DNA from 2 places in the Streptomyces sp. NPDC023541 genome. Region 2 is predicted to be linked to the other one. Evidence: predicted binding sites of a transcription regulator. Region 2 holds the regulator's gene; the other holds the start of a gene.

Region 1 (8,215 bases), on a different contig from region 2:
TCGGTGGCGGCCCGGGCGGTCACGGGGCGCACGCCGCGCTCCCGGGTGCGGTCGGTGGCCGCGCTCACGGACGGGGCGAGCCGGTGGACGGACACGTTCGGGGAGGGCGACTGGGCCGAGTGCATGACGGTGCTGCGGAAGGAGGGCGCGCAGGGGCTGATCGGCCGGGTCCGCACCATCGAGTCCGACCCGGCGCGCCCGTCGGCCCGGTACAAGCGGCACGACGACGCGTCGGCGGTCTACGCGGAGCTCTGAGGCGCCCTCGCCCGGCGCCGGCGGTCGCCCTACTCGGCGCCGGCGTTCAACTGGTGCAGCAGGCGGGCCAGTTCGGCCACCTCGCCGCGGTCCCACCCGGCGAGCTTGCGCATGTACTGCTCGCGCCGCGCGCCCCGTACCCGCAGGAACCGCTCGCGTCCCTCCTGGGTGAGCCCGACGAGGAAGGCCCGCCCGTCGGCGGGGTCCTGCTCACGGGCCACCAGGCCCAGGACCTCCAGGGCCCGCAGCTGCCGGCTCATGGTGGCCTTGCCGACCCCGAAGTAGGCGGCGAGGTCGGTGGCCCGCTGCCGGCCGGCCGCCTCCAGGCGTACGAGGAGCCCGTACGCGGCGGGCTCCAGCTCGGGGTGGAGCTCGCGGGCCATCTCCCCGGAGGAGGCGCGTGCCCGCCGGAGGAAGACGGACAGCTCCCGCTCCAGGGCAAGGAACTCCTGGTCTTCACTCCCGTGCACGTCCCGCTCCTCGTTCGATGTGTGGCACCCCGGTGGGTGGGGCCCAGTATTTCGCAGCGGGTGTGCGGACGGCCCGGGGCCCCGCCGGAGCGGGGACCCGGGCCGTCCGGAAGCCGGAACGGGCCCTTCGGCCAGGGGTCAGGCGGCGGCCGTGACCGGCACCTGCGCCCCGTCCAGGGCGAGCTCCAGGACCTGGCGCACATCGGTCACCGGGTGCACCTCCAGCCCCTTCAGCACCTCGGCCGGGACATCGTCCAGGTCGGCCTCGTTGCGCTTGGGGATGATGACGGTGGTCAGGCCCGCCCGGTGGGCGGCGAGCAGCTTCTGCTTGACCCCGCCGATCGGCAGGACCCGCCCGGTCAGTGACACCTCGCCGGTCATGGCCACGTCCGTGCGCACCTGCCGCCCGGAGAGCAGCGAGGCGAGGGCGGTGGTCATGGTGATGCCCGCGCTGGGGCCGTCCTTGGGCACCGCGCCGGCCGGGAAGTGGATGTGCACGCCCCGGTCCTTGAGGTCGGCGACCGGGAGTTCCAGTTCGGCGCCGTGCGAGCGCAGGAAGCTCAGGGCGATCTGCGCCGACTCCTTCATCACGTCGCCGAGCTGGCCGGTGAGCGTCAGTCCGGCGGCACCCGTCTCGGGGTCGGCCAGCGAGGCCTCCACGAACAGCACGTCGCCTCCCGCGCCGGTCACCGCGAGGCCCGTGGCCACGCCGGGGACGGCGGTGCGCCGCTCGGCCGGGTCCTGGGCGGATTCCGGCACGTGGTGCGGGCGTCCGATCAGAGCCCGCAGGCCGTCGGCCCCGATGCGGTAGGGCAGTTCCCGCTCGCCCAGCTCGTGCTGGGCGGCGACCTTGCGCAGCAGGCGTGCGACGGCCCGCTCCAGGGTGCGTACGCCCGCCTCGCGGGTGTACTCCCCGGCCAGCTTGCGCAGGGCGTCCTCCTCCAGGACCACCTCGTCGGCGGCGAGCCCGGCGCGCTCCAGCTGGCGGGGCAGCAGGTGGTCGCGGGCGATGACCACCTTCTCGTCCTCCGTGTATCCGTCGAGGCGGACGAGCTCCATGCGGTCGGCGAGTGCCTCGGGGATGGCCTCCAGGACGTTGGCGGTGGCCAGGAAGACGATGTCGCTCAGGTCCAGTTCGACCTCCAGGTAGTGGTCCCGGAAGGTGTGGTTCTGGGCGGGGTCGAGGACCTCCAGGAGGGCGGCCGCGGGGTCGCCGCGGAAGTCGGAGCCGACCTTGTCGATCTCGTCGAGGAGCACCACGGGGTTCATCGACCCGGCTTCCTTGATGGCCCGGACGATGCGGCCCGGCAGGGCGCCGACGTAGGTCCGCCGGTGGCCGCGCACCTCGGCCTCGTCCCGGACGCCGCCGAGGGCGACCCGGACGAACTTGCGCCCCATGGCGTGGGCCACGCTTTCACCCAGCGAGGTCTTTCCGACACCGGGCGGGCCGACGAGAGCGAGGACGGCGCCCCCTCGGCGGCCCCCGATGACACCCATGCCGCGCTCGCTGCGGCGCTTGCGCACCGCCAGGTACTCGGTGATGCGGTCCTTCACGTCGCTGAGGCCCGCGTGTTCGGCGTCCAGTACCGCCCGGGCGCCCTGGATGTCGTACCGGTCCTCGGTGCGCTCGTTCCAGGGCAGTTCGAGGACGGTGTCGAGCCAGGTGCGGATCCATGAGCCCTCGGGGCTCTGGTCGCTGGACCGCTCCAGCTTGTCGACCTCCTTGAGCGCGGCCTCCCGGACCTTCTCGGGGAGGTCGGCGGCCTCGACGCGGGCGCGGTAGTCGTCGGACTCCTCGCCGTCCTTCTCGCCGTTCAGCTCGCGCAGTTCCTTGCGCACGGCCTCCAGCTGGCGGCGCAGCAGGAACTCGCGCTGCTGCTTGTCGACGCCGTCCTGGACGTCCTTGGCGATGGACTCGGCGACGTCCTGTTCGGCGAGGTGGTCGCTGAGCGCCTTGACGGCCAGCTTGAGGCGGGCGACCGGGTCGGCCGTCTCCAGGAGTTCGACCTTCTGCTCGGCCGTCAGGAACGGCGAGTATCCGGAGTTGTCGGCGAGGGCGGAGACCCCCTCGATCTGCTGGACGCGGTCCACGACCTGCCAGGCCCCGCGCTTCTTGAGCCAGCTGGTGGCGAGCGCCTTGTACTCCTTGACGAGTTCGGCGACGGCGCCCGGCAGCGGATCGGGGACGGTCTCGTCCACGGTCTCTCCCTCGACCCAGAGCGCCGCTCCGGGCCCGGTGGTGCCGGCACCGATGCGGACGCGCCCGAGGCCGCGGATGAGCGCGCCGGGGTCGCCGCCGGAGAGCCGGCCGACCTGCTCGACGGTTCCGAGCACACCGGTCGCGGCGTACTTCCCGTCGATCCGCGCCACGAGCAGCACCCGGGGCTTCCCGCTGCCCGCCGCGGCCTGGGCGGCCTCGACGGCCCCGCGCACCTCGGCGTCGGACAGGTCCAGCGGAACGACCATTCCGGGCAGCACGACCTCGTCGTCGAGCGGCAGCACGGGCAGGGTGAGCGTTAGAGACGTCGAAGCCATGATCTTCCCTTCGGCAGTGAAGTTGAGCTATGCCGACTCAATGCATGTGCGCCTGCCGATGTTCCCCAACCCCCGTTCGCCCGGGGCGAACGCACTTCGGGACAGCCGGATTCGTCCTTCCGCACAGGGCGTTCACCCGATGGGTGACGAGGCTCCCGGCCTCGACGGGAAGGCGGCGGTATTCGCACTGACCGAGCGTCTCGCCGGTGTGCGGGTCACCGGGCAGATGCCGGCGGAGGCGGTGGGAGGGCGTCGCCGTCGGCCTCACGGACGCGCAGGGCGCCAGGACGCGTGCAAGGGCCGGCGGCGCCCCCCACCGGGGCCGTTCAGCGGTTCAGGGGGGAGATGCGGACGTCGCCCGAGGTGGTTCTCGCCGAGAGGCGGGAGGGGGCCGAGGCGTCGTCGGGGAGGGTGACGTCGCGGGCACCGGAGGTGGTGGAGACCGCGAGCCGGTAGGGGGCCGCGGGCACCTTCAGGCCGACGTCGCCGGAGGTGGTCTCGGCGAGCACCGAGGAGGGGGCCTTCGCGAAGTGCAGGCGGACGTCGCCCGAGTCGGAGCGCACCGACGTGGCGGGGCCGGCCAGCCCGGTGGCGGTGATCTCTCCGGAGGTCGTACGGATCTTCAGCGGGCCGGCGATGTCCTCGGCCCGGACGTCGCCGGAGTCGGCCTCCACCTCGACGGCGGCCACGCCCGTCACGGTGATGTCGCCGCTGTCGCTCTCCAGCGTGACCTTCGCGGAGGCGGGGACCTCCAGGCGGTAGTCGATGTAGCAGCTTGCGGAGCAGCCGTTGGTGAAGGTGAGCACGCCCCCGCTGACCTGATGGCCTGGCGTGGGGGCGGTGTCGCCGCGGTAGTGGACGGTGCGGCGGACCGTGACGCCGGGACCGGCCCCCGGGGTGATCTCGATCGACCCGGCCCGGGTGCCGGTCACCTCGACGGCTGAGACCGCCTCGGTGACCGTGGTGTCGGCGCTCGCCGTCCTGCGCGGCCCGTCGACGAAGGAGCATCCGGCGAGGACGAGGCCGGCCGCGAGGGCGACGGCCGCGGCGCGGGCGGCCCGGGGGGCCGTGGTGTGGGACGTCATGCACCGATCCTCCGGCGCCGGCGCCGCGCGGCCGATGGGGCCGGCACCCGGATCCGGTGTCGGGTTGTCCCCCGGGCCCCCGGGCCCCCGGCGTGCGGCCGGCGTCGGCCGTTCGGGCGGAGCAGCGTCGTTTCCTCCTCATCCGTACGCGTGATGCGCGGATGCGGGCCACGCGTACGGGCAGAGGTGGCTGCGGCAGTGTTCCCCCTCGCAGAAAGACCAGCTGATGCGTCTCCGCTCCGCCTTCACCGCCGTTCTCGGCGCCGCCCTGCTCCTCGTCGCCGTCCCGGCCTCCGCCTCAGCCGCCTCGGGGCGGTTCAGCTACGAGTACGTGACCGTCGAGGGCTACGACGCCTCCGGCTTCCTCAACGACCCGGCGGACGGCCAGTGCATCAACTTGCCCGGCGTCGGTCAGGAGAACCCCGAGCCCGGTCACTCGCCGAGGAACCGCACCGACGCCTGGGCCACGGTCTTCGCCGACACCAATTGCGAGGGGCCCTCCTTCCGCCTGCGGCCGTACACCGGCGGGGCGTCAGAGCGCCTGAAGGTGCGGTCGGTCGTCTTCGGCTGATCCCGGGGCGGTGTCCACACCCGCGCCCGGGCCGGTGGCGACCGGGCGCAGCGGTGAGGGCAGGCCCCATTCGCTCCAGGAGCCGTCGTACACCGCCAGGTCCCGGTAGCCGGCGAGGTCGGCGCCGAGGGCCAGCACGCAGGCGGTCACTCCGGAGCCGCAGCTGAAGCGGAGGCGTTCGCGTCCGCCCGCGGCCGCCGCGAAGGCCGCCCGGAGTTCCCCGGCCGGGCGCATGAGGCCGTCGGGGCGCTGGAGTTCGCCGAACGGCAGGCTGACGGCGCCCGGCATGTGGCCGCCGCGCAGGCCGGGACGGGGTTCGGGGGCGGTGCCTTCGAAGCGTTCGCGGGTCCGGGCGTCGAGGACGGCAGCGGCCGGGTCGGACAGGGCCGCGGCGATGTCCTCGGCGTCGGCGAGCAGCCCCGCGCGGGGCCGGGCGGTGAAGGTGCCGTGCGGACCCCCGTACTCCGGGGCGGCGGCCTCGACGGGCAGGCCGGCGGCCGTCCAGGCGGGCAGTCCCCCGTCGAGGACGGCGGCCCGGTCGAAGCCCATGGCGCGCAGCATCCACCAGGCGCGGGCGCTGGAGTAGACGCCGGCGCCGTCGTAGACGACGACGGTGTCGGTGTCGTCGAGGCCGAGGGAGCGCAGCGCCTCGGTGAACTCGGCGGGCCCGGGCATGGTGTGCGGGGCGGGCGCCGCGTGGTCGGACAGGGCTCCGTCGAGGTCGAAGGGGCGGGCGCCCGGGATACGGCGGCCTGCGGCGCGGTGGGCGCCGACGGAGGCGTCGAAGACGACCAGTCCGGGGGCGCCCAATCGGGCGGCCAGCCAGTCGGCCCCGACCAGCGGTCCGGGGTTCGCGGGCCCGGGCGGGCGGGACTCGGGGCGGTCGGGCGTGGGCATACGGCACCTCCTGGAGGCTCGGCGGGCCGCACCCGCCCCGCCTGGGCGGCGCGGCCCGCCGGCTGTGCGACGCGGTCGCCCCCATCCTCCGGCGCGGCCCCGCCCGGCGTGCGACCGCCCCCGCCGCGGGGCGGGTTCGCCCCGTCCGTGTCAGGGGGCCGGGCAGCCGCCCGGGCGGGCGTAGACCGCGACCCGGGCACCGCGCACCCCGGTGACCGAGCAGAGGTCGAACGAGCCCGCCAGCACCTCCCGCTTGACCGCCTCGCGCGGATACGGGTCCAGCGGCTCGCCCTCCGGGTCCAGCAGGGCGATCACGCGGGGCGACGCGAGCAGGGCCGCGCGGATCCGCTCCGGGGGCAGCTCGGTGCCCTGGAGGGTGTGCGAGGCCGCCGGGGAGGCGGCCAGGGCGGGGTCGCGCAGGCCCGCGTAGACGTCCGGCGAGGACAGCAGCCACTCGCGCCTGCGGGAGGGCATGAACACCACCGCGTCCCCCGGGCGGGCCCGCTCCCGTACCGCGGCGGCCACCGCGAGGACGTCGTCCTTGCGGCTCTCCGGAGTGCGCAGCCACGCCGACCACAGGCCGAACGGCAGGAGGAGGGCGACCGCCGCCGCCCACGGCCGCCATCCGCGGGCGGCGGCCGCTCGTGCACCGGCCAGCAGGGCGGTCCCGGCCAGGGCGTAGAGCACGTACCGGTCGACGTACCAGGGGTTGAGCAGTGAGATCGCCATCAGCAGTCCGGGCGGCAGCAGGACCAGGGGCAGCGCCACCCGTACGAGGTCCTTCGGGGCGCCCCGCGCGAGCAGCAGGGAGGCGGCGGCGACGACCGCGTAGGCGGCCCAGTCCTGCCAGCTCGGCCTGCCCAGCCAGCCGAGCTGCTGGTGCGCCTGACGCACGCTCACCACGGCGAGCGGCAGCAGCAGGACGACGACGGTCGCGGCGCTCCGCCGCCAGCCGCGGGAGCGCCGGGCGGTGAAGGCGTGGGCGAGCAGCGCGAGCGCGGCGAACTCGTGCAGCCAGCAGCCGATCAGCAGCACCGCGGTGTAGGCCGCCCACCGCTCGCGCAGCATCAGGTACGTCGCCCACACCACGGCGGCCGCGACCAGCGCGTACGAGCGGCCCTCCTGCGCGTACATCTGGACGGGGGGCAGCACGGCGTACACGCAGCCGGCGACGACCGCCGCCCGATCCCCCGCGAGCCGGTGCGCGACGGCGGCCACGCCCGCGGCGGCGAGGGCGGTGGCGGCGACGGAGGGCAGCCGCAGTGCCCACAGGCCGCCGTCCCAGGCCTGGAACACGCCGTGCATGATCACGTAGTAGAGGCCGTGCACGGCGTCGACCTGGCCGAGGAGGTTCCGCATCCCGCCGAGCGACCGGTGCGCCACCTGCCAGGTGACGGACTCGTCGCGCCACATGCCGCCGCCCCGCTCCAGGCCCCAGAGGCCGAGGACCGCGGCGAGCAGCGGCGGGAGCAGGCGCCATGGCGCGATGCGGCGGATGGCGGCCTCCTGAAGCTGTCGGATCGGGGGTGCGGACTCCATACTCGGGGGTGGACCCGAGTGGCTGCGGAGGTGGGTGTGCGCGCGTTCCGGGCGGTGGTTTCGGTACTTCTGGGTGCGGTGGTCCTGGCGGGGTGCGGACCGTCCGGTTCCGGTGGCAGCGACGACGCGCCGCCGAGGGGCTCCGCGGAACCGGCCGCGAGTACGGGTACGGGCGCCGGCCCCGCTGCGAGCCCGGCCCCCAGCACCGGCCCCGGCACCGGCACCAGCACCGGCCCGAGCGCGGTTCCCGCCCCCGCCGACACCCTGGTCCGGGTCACCCGCAGCGGGGGCTTCGCCGGCGAGACCCACACCCTGGTCGTGAAGGGCGACGGCTCGTGGTCCCGGCTGGACGGGAAGGCGCAGCCGGAGGGCACCGGGAAACTGTCGGAGCAGGAGCTGACGGCCCTGCGCACGGCGCTCCGGGAGGCCGACTTCGCCCGTCTGCCCAGGATCGCGACGGGCGGTCCCAAGATCTACGACGGGTTCTTCTACACCTTCGCGCACGGCGGGTACGAGGTCGCCGGTGAGCAGGGGTCCCTGCCGCCGGCCCTGGAGCGGGTCGCGGACGCGCTGCCGCCGTTCACGGCACGCTGAGCTCCGGGCCCAGCCGGGCGAGCCCCGCCGGTCCGGCACCTCCGGCTCCGACGCCCGCCTGACCGGCGAGCTCGTACGCGGCGCCTGCACACGCGGAGATCGCCGAACGGGCGGCGGCGCTGATCGCCGACTACGGCGCCTCGGACACGGCACTGCTCGACGTGGCCTCCGGCCGGGCCGCAGGCGGGGGCCGGCTGCCCTTCGGGCTGCCCGCTCCACGGCCGCCGTCGCCGCCTCCCGGCCGGATGTGCCGAACGACACTCACGAGC
Region 2 (8,215 bases):
CGGGCGGCGGCGGCTCGTTCAACTTCGACCTCGGCGACCTCTTCGGGGGCACCCAGCAGGGCGGTCAGGCCGGCGGCTTCGGCGGCGGCCTGGGCGACGTCTTCGGCGGCCTCTTCAACCGCGGCGCCGGCCCGGGGGCGGGCACCCGTACCCAGCCGCGCCGCGGCCAGGACATCGAGTCGGAGGTCACCCTCTCCTTCACGGAGGCGGTGGACGGGGCCACGGTCCCGCTCCGGATGTCCTCGCAGGCGCCCTGCAAGGCCTGTTCGGGCACCGGCGACAAGAACGGCACGCCCCGGGTGTGCCCGACCTGCGTCGGCACCGGCCAGGTCTCGCGGGGCAGCGGCGGCGGCTTCTCGCTGACCGACCCCTGCGCGGACTGCAAGGGCCGCGGTCTGATCGCCGAGACCCCCTGCGAGGTCTGCAAGGGCAGCGGTCGTGCCCGCAGCTCCCGCACCATGCAGGTCCGGATCCCGGCGGGCGTCTCCGACGGCCAGCGGATCCGGCTGCGCGGCAAGGGCGCCCCGGGCGAGCGGGGCGGCCCCGGCGGCGACCTCTACGTGGTGGTGCACGTCGGGACCCACCCGGTGTTCGGCCGCAAGGACGACAATCTGACAGTGACCGTTCCGGTGACGTTCGCGGAGGCGGCTCTGGGCGCCGACATCAAGGTCCCGACCCTGAACGGACCGTCGGTCACGCTGAAACTGCCCCCGGGCACCCCGAACGGGCGTACGATGCGGGCCCGCGGCAAGGGGGCGGTCCGCAAGGACGGCACCCGCGGGGACCTGCTGGTCACCGTGGAGGTCGCGGTTCCGACCGAGCTGTCCGACAAGGCACGCGAGGCGCTGGAGATGTACCGCGAGGCGACGGAGTCGCAGGACCCGCGCTCCGCGCTGTTCGAGTCCGCGAAGGGAGCATGACATGGACGGCCGCCGACGACAGTCCCGTCTGGGAAGCGGTGCCTACCAACTCACCGACGAGACCCCGGTCTACGTGATCTCGGTGGCCGCCCAGCTCTCGGGCCTGCATCCGCAGACCCTCCGCCAGTACGACCGTCTCGGCCTGGTCTCCCCGGACCGCACGGCGGGCCGAGGCCGGCGCTATTCGGCCCGGGACATCGAACTGCTCCGCACGGTGCAGGCACTGTCCCAGGACGAGGGCATCAACCTGGCGGGCATCAAGCGGATCATCGAGCTGGAGAACCAGGTGGCGGCGCTCCAGCAGCGCGTCGCCGAGCTCTCGGCGGCGGTGGACGGCGCGGCCGCCACGCTGCGGGCCCGGGAGGCCCAGGTGCACGCCTCGTACCGGCGCGACCTGGTCCCGTACCAGCCGCCGCAGCCGGGCAGCGCCCTGGTGGTCTGGCGGCCGAGCCCCAAGCGCCCGCTGGACTGACCGGCAGGCCGTCCCGGCCCCCGGAAGCACCCCCACCGGCTCCGCCCCTCCCAGGGCGGGGCCTGACGGCTTTCTAGACGCTTTCCCGGGTCGCGCCGTGGTCGCGCTCTCCACCGGGGCCCGGGTGTTCGCACTCCTCGTGGGCCGAAGGGCGGCCCAGGATGCCGGACTGGGCGATGAGGTAGCCGAGCTGGGCCCGGCTGCCGCTGCCCAGGGTGCTGGCGAGCTTGGCGATGTGGGCGCGGCAGGTCCGCACGTTCATGCCGAGGCGGCGGGCGATGGCCTCGTCCACGTGCCCTTCGATGAGGAGCTGGGCGATGGTGCGCTGCACGCCGGTGACGCCGCCGGGGGTGCTGCGGTACGTCACCTCCTCCGTGAGCGGTACGGCGCGGTGCCACAGCTGCTCGAACACCTTGATGAGGTAGTCGACGAGGCCGGGGTGGCGCAGCTCCAGCGCGACCCGGCGGTCGTCGCTCACCGGGATGAAGGCGACGGTGCGGTCGAAGATGATCAGGCGCTCTATCAGCTCTTCGAGCGTGCGGATCTCGACCTTGCCCATGGAGATGCGGTCCACGTAGGCGAGGGTGCCCTGGCTGTGCCGCGCGGTGTGCTGGTAGAGGGTCCGTATGCTGACCCCGCGGTCGATCAGCGGCTGGTCGCGCTCCAGGGCCTGTGTGAGGGCCTCGGAGGGCCGTGCGCCGCCCGGCTGGACCGTCAGCACCTCGGTGTGGCATTCGGCCGTCGCGAGGTTCAGTGCGGCGTTGATCCGCTCGAAACCCTCCAGCACCGTGATGGCGTGGGTGTTGGCCGGGCTCTGTGCGCTGATGGCCAGGAAAGGCTCGAAAGTGTCGGTGAGATCTACAGCGCTGCGTCGGCGATCCTGGATCTCGCGTTCAATCGGATGGAGCCGTTGAGCCAAAGCCACGGACGGGGGAACCGGGCGGAGCTGGTTGGCGTCATCCGGGTCGGGCTGTAGAAGGGCGAGTTCCAGCAGGCAGGGGGCGTTCTGGATCTCTCCCCGGGCTATCCGGCCGGTGCTCAGGGCAGCCGCGTAGAGCCGCGTTCCCTCGGCGCACATGGACGTGACGGGGTGGGGATGTGTCGCCTTTGTCTCATTTCGCGTCAAATCTCCACCCCCCAGGGTCCTGAACATGCAAGAACATGATGCATCGTCCCTGTGGCATTGACGTGCCTGAATGAGCCATCGTCTGACACGCGGGGGAGAGGATTCCATCAAGTGAGGACGAAGCCGACCATGTACAAGAGAATGCTTCGCTCGGTGCTTGCCATAGGTTTCTCCGCCGTTGCGGTTATTGGGGCAGTCAGCGCCGTCGAAAGTGACGCGGGGAGCGCTAGGGACGGTCAGGGCACGAGCCTGACGAGCACGGAGTTCGACACCGGCTGGACCACCGCGCCCGTGGGCAAGTACGCGGACACCGGCTGGACCGCCGCCGAGCTGGGCGGCAAGGACGACACGGGCTGGACCGAGGCTCCTGCGACGGTGTCCGCATGACCCCCGACGACCGCGGCTTCCGCCGCGAGATGGCGTCGGCCTACCGCTCGGGCTGGCAGTTCATCGACCTCGCCACGGCCATCCCCCACCCCGGCGACTCGTTGATGGTCACCCTGTTCGGCCAGCCCATCGTCATCGTGCGCGAGGAGGACGAGGACGTACGTGCCTACCGGTGCCTGCGCCGCCCGCGCGGCGCGCCGCAGCCCGTGCGCTGCGAGGTGCGCTACGGAATGGTCTTCGTCAATCTCGACCAGCGGGACCACCAGCTCTTCGAACCCGACATCACCACCGCCACCCCCCGCAGTGCCTGAAGCGATTCCCCCGTCGTTCCAGATCGCTCAGGTGCTACCCCCACACAACGGCGCCATCGTGGACCTGACCACGATGGCGCCGTTGTGATGCCCGCGTCCAGTGCGTGAACCGGACAGGACGAAGGATCAACGGCTCATGCGCGGCCCATGGCCCGGTCCAGAGTGATCTCCATGACCACGCGGTCCGGATTGGGCGACGGCGTCCGCCCGTACCGCTCCGCGTAGCGCGCCACGGCGTCGGCGACCGACGCCTCGTCCGTGCGGATCACCGCCCGGCCCTCCAGCGTGGCCCAGCGCCGCCCCGCCATCTGGCAGACCGCCACCCGGGCCCCGCCGCCCTGTACGCCCTGGGCGTCCTGCGCGTCCTGAGCGGCCAGGACGTTGCGGACCTTCTTGCTGTGCCTGTTGCTGATCACCCGCGCCAGGCCGGCCTCAGGGTCGTACGTCACGCCCACCGGCACCACGTGCGGGGTCCCGTCGGGGCGCGGGGTGGTCAGGGTGCAGACGTGCCGCTCCCGCCAGAAGGCGAGGTACTCGGGCGTCGGGTTGAGGACGTCATGGGACATGGGCCGAAGGGTACGGGCAAGCGGTCCCCTCAGTTGCCTTGAGTGGAATAGACTCAACTTTGCATACGCTGACTCTGTCAGAGCACGCCCGGACCCCGGGCAGGCCTGGTTGTGCATCTCTTGGAGAGGAGAAGGCGCTGTGGACGCCGAGCTGACCAACAAGAGCCGCGACGCGCTGAACGCGGCCACCGGCAGGGCCGTCAAGGACGGCCACGCGGACCTGACCCCCGCACACCTGTTGCTGGCCCTGCTCGCCGGCGAGGACAACGAGAACGTGATCGACCTGCTGATCGCCACGGACGCCGACCAGGCCGCCGTGCGCAGCGGCGCCGAACGCCTGCTCGCCGCGCTGCCCAGCGTCACCGGCTCCACGGTCGCGCCCCCGCAGCCCACCCGCGAGCTGCTCGCCGTGCTCGCCGAGGCCGACAGCGAGGCCGGCAAGCTCGGCGACGAGTACCTCTCCACCGAACACCTGCTCATCGCCGTCGCCGCCAAGGGCGGCGCGGCCGGTGAGGTCCTTTCCACGCAGGGCGCGACGGCGAAGAAGCTGCTGGACGCCTTCCAGAACGCACGAGGAGCACGGAGGGTGACCACTCCCGACCCCGAGGGCCAGTACAAGGCCCTGGAGAAGTTCGGCACCGACTTCACGGCGGCCGCCCGCGACGGCAAGCTGGACCCGGTCATCGGCCGCGACCACGAGATCCGGCGCGTCGTGCAGGTCCTGTCGCGCCGTACGAAGAACAATCCGGTGCTCATCGGCGAGCCCGGCGTCGGCAAGACGGCCGTCGTCGAGGGCCTGGCCCAGCGCATCGTCAAGGGCGACGTGCCCGAGTCCCTGAAGAACAAGCGGCTCGTCGCCCTCGACCTGGGCGCCATGGTCGCCGGCGCCAAGTACCGCGGCGAGTTCGAGGAGCGGCTGAAGACCGTCCTCGCGGAGATCAAGTCCAGCGAGGGCCAGATCATCACCTTCATCGACGAGCTGCACACGGTCGTCGGCGCGGGCGCCGGCGGCGATTCCGCGATGGACGCCGGCAACATGCTCAAGCCCATGCTGGCCCGCGGCGAGCTCCGCATGGTCGGCGCGACCACGCTCGACGAGTACCGCGAGCGCATCGAGAAGGACCCGGCGCTGGAGCGGCGCTTCCAGCAGGTGCTGGTCGCCGAGCCGTCCGTCGAGGACACGATCGCGATCCTGCGGGGGCTCAAGGGCCGTTACGAGGCCCACCACAAGGTGGTCATCAACGACAGTGCGCTGGTCGCCGCCGCGACCCTCTCCGACCGGTACATCACCTCCCGCTTCCTGCCGGACAAGGCCATCGACCTCGTCGACGAGGCCGCGTCCCGGCTGCGCATGGAGATCGACTCCTCGCCCGTCGAGATCGACGAGCTGCAGCGCTCGGTGGACCGCCTGCGGATGGAGGAGCTGGCGCTGAACAACGAGTCCGACCCGGCCTCGCGCGAGCGCCTCGACAAGATCCGCAAGGACCTTGCCGACAAGGAGGAGGAACTGCGCGGCCTGACCGCCCGCTGGGAGAAGGAGAAGCAGTCCCTCAACCGGGTCGGCGAGCTCAAGGAGCGCCTGGACGACCTGCGCGGCCAGGCCGAGCGCGCCCAGCGCGACGGCGACTTCGACACCGCCTCCAAGCTCCTCTACGGGGAGATCCCGCAGCTGGAGCGCGAGCTGGCCGAGGCCACCGAGGAGGAGGCCGCGGCCGAGACGTCCAAGGACTCCATGGTCAAGGACGAGGTCGGGCCCGACGACATCGCGGACGTGGTGGGCGCCTGGACCGGCATCCCCGCCGGCCGGCTGCTCGAAGGGGAGACCCAGAAGCTGCTGCGCATGGAGGACGGCCTGGGCCGCCGCCTGATCGGCCAGACCGAGGCCGTACGGGCCGTCTCCGACGCCGTGCGCCGCACCCGCGCCGGCATCGCCGACCCGGACCGGCCGACCGGCTCCTTCCTCTTCCTCGGCCCGACGGGCGTGGGCAAGACGGAGCTGGCCAAGGCACTCGCCGACTTCCTCTTCGACGACGAGCGGGCCATGGTCCGCATCGACATGTCGGAGTACTCCGAGAAGCACAGCGTGGCCCGGCTCGTCGGCGCCCCGCCCGGCTACGTCGGCTACGAGGAGGGCGGGCAGCTCACCGAGGCCGTCCGCCGCCGCCCGTACAGCGTGGTGCTCCTCGACGAGGTGGAGAAGGCCCACCCCGAGGTCTTCGACATCCTGCTCCAGGTCCTGGACGACGGCCGGCTCACCGACGGCCAGGGCCGGACGGTCGACTTCCGCAACACCATCCTGATCCTGACCTCGAACCTGGGCAGCCAGTTCCTGATGGACCCGGCCACCTCGGCCGACCAGAAGAAGCAGCAGGTCCTTGACGTGGTCCGGGCGAGCTTCAAGCCGGAGTTCCTCAACCGCCTGGACGACCTGGTGGTCTTCTCCGCGCTGAGCCGGGAGGAGCTGGCGCACATCGCCGAGCTGCAGATCGGCCGCCTCGCCAAGCGCCTGGCCGACCGGCGGCTGACCCTGGACGTCACCCCCGAGGCCCTGGCCTGGGTGGCGGACAAGGGCAACGACCCGGCGTACGGCGCCCGGCCGCTGCGCCGCCTGATCCAGACGGCGATCGGCGACCGCCTCGCGAAGGAGATCCTCTCCGGAGAGGTGCGCGACGGCGACACCGTGCGCGTCGACGTGGCCGGCGAGGACCTGCTGGTGGGCAAGGCACCCTGACCCCGCACCCCGCGTACAGGAACGTGCGCGGGGTGCACTCCTGTCCGCCCGCAGCGGATACGCGGCCGTCGGGCTGGACATGGGGTGGGCGGGATGGGGGAGGATGCAAGTATCCGCACGAAGGGAAGTACACGGTGAGCATCGACCCGGCCTCGATTCCGAACTTCGGAGGGCAGCAGCCCGATCCGCAGGCCACAGGACCGGCGGGCCCCGTCGTCCCCGACCAGGATCTGGTCAAGCAGCTGCTGGAGCAGATGGAGCTCAAGTACGTCGTCGACGACGAGGGTGACCTCGCGGCGCCGTGGGAGGAGTTCCGTACGTACTTCATGTTCCGCGGCGAAGCGGAGCAGCAGGTCTTCTCGGTGCGGACCTTCTACGACCGTCCGCACAAGATCGACGAGAAGCCGCAGCTCCTCGAGTCGATCGACGACTGGAACCGTCGCACCCTGTGGCCGAAGGTCTACAGCCACACGCACGACGACGGCTCCGTCCGCCTGATCGGCGAGGCGCAGATGCTGATCGGCACCGGCGTCAACCTGGAGCACTTCGTGTCCTCCACGGTCAGCTGGGTCCGTGCGTCCATCGAGTTCGACAAGTGGCTCACGGAGCAGCTCGGACTGGAGAAGGACATCGACTCCACCGACGGCGAGGAAGAGGACGGCGGGGACAACTGATCCCCCGCCCCGTCCCTCAAGGGGGCATCTTGGCGAACACCAGGAGGTAGACCCCGTAGGCGTAACTGAGCCCGGCCAGCCCCGCGGTCACCACGACCGCGGAGCGCGGCCGGGCTCGCGCCATCACGGCGGCCAGCGGCAGCAGCAGCGGGAACGCCGGCAGCAGGAACCGCGGCTTGGACTCGAAGTAGCCGGCCCCGCCCAAGGTGATCACCAGCAGGACCGCGGTGTAGACGAGCAGTGGCAGCGGCGGCCGGTTGACCAGCAGCAGCGCCGCCAGGAGCAGGGCCGCTCCCAGCAGCATTGCGGTGACGCCGGTGGCGAGTGCCACGGGGCCGCCGCTCAGCACCCGCCACAGGGCGGACAGCACGTAACCGCCCCCGTCGAAGCGGGAGCCCCACTGGCGCTGCACGGTGAAGTACCCGGCCGCGTCGTGCCGGCGGACCCCGACGGCCGCCACGTACGCCAGCCAGCCCGCCGGCGCCAGCAGCCCGGCCGCCCACACCTCGGGCGCCCGGGGTCTTCGTACGAGCAGCGCGTGCGCGGCCGTGACGGACACGGCCGCGGCGACGGCGACCCCGGTCGGCCGGGTCAGCCCCGCCAGGAGTGCCAGCGACGCGGCGAGCAGCCAGCGCTCGCGCAGCAGCGCGTACAGCGACCAGGCGGCGAGGGCGACCAGCAGCGGCTCGGTGTAGGCGAGGGTGAGCACCACCGCGTGCGGGACCACCGCCCACAGGGCGACCAGCAGCAGCGCGACGCGCCGCCCGGCCACCAGCTCCCCGACCCGGTACACGCCTACGGAGGCCACGGCGGCGGCGGTCCAGGCGACGAGCAGCGCCCCCCACTCGCCGCCGCCGGACAGCCGCACCAGCACCGGGTACAGCGGGAAGAAGGCGTAGTCGCTCTGCACGAGCCCGGTGACGGGCCACATCTGGGTGCGGCCGTAGCCGTGCCGGGCGATGGCGAGGTACCAGACGGAGTCCCAGGAGTGCCCCAGCACCCGGACGGGGCTGCGCCCGGCCCACCAC

What was found. The regulator HspR, encoded in region 2, represses chaperone genes until heat shock. The targets are predictions, from matches to a motif close to TTGAGNNNNNNNNNCTCAA.
Region 1: a site for HspR is predicted at 3,283-3,301, ahead of lon (endopeptidase La). Genes of this name have one in related genera too.

The regions. Positions count from the first base shown of each region.
Region 1 is NZ_JBVHJO010000004.1:423,903-432,117, forward strand. Features, by position in the region: gene ACZ3X1_RS12445 (hypothetical protein) at 1-255, shown strand, start outside; gene ACZ3X1_RS12450 (MarR family winged helix-turn-helix transcriptional regulator) at 285-725, opposite strand; gene lon (endopeptidase La) at 864-3,260, opposite strand; gene ACZ3X1_RS12460 (DUF4097 family beta strand repeat-containing protein) at 3,587-4,345, opposite strand; gene ACZ3X1_RS12465 (hypothetical protein) at 4,572-4,916, shown strand; gene ACZ3X1_RS12470 (sulfurtransferase) at 4,878-5,813, opposite strand; gene ACZ3X1_RS12475 (glycosyltransferase family 39 protein) at 5,964-7,352, opposite strand; gene ACZ3X1_RS12480 (hypothetical protein) at 7,371-7,946, shown strand.
Region 2 is NZ_JBVHJO010000003.1:232,588-240,802, reverse strand. Features, by position in the region: gene dnaJ (molecular chaperone DnaJ) at 1-920, shown strand, start outside; gene ACZ3X1_RS08590 (heat shock protein transcriptional repressor HspR) at 922-1,392, shown strand; gene ACZ3X1_RS08585 (helix-turn-helix transcriptional regulator) at 1,466-2,545, opposite strand; gene ACZ3X1_RS08580 (Rieske (2Fe-2S) protein) at 2,902-3,216, shown strand; gene ACZ3X1_RS08575 (pyridoxamine 5'-phosphate oxidase family protein) at 3,351-3,782, opposite strand; gene clpB (ATP-dependent chaperone ClpB) at 3,922-6,513, shown strand; gene ACZ3X1_RS08565 (YbjN domain-containing protein) at 6,648-7,187, shown strand; gene ACZ3X1_RS08560 (glycosyltransferase family 39 protein) at 7,204-8,215, opposite strand, start outside.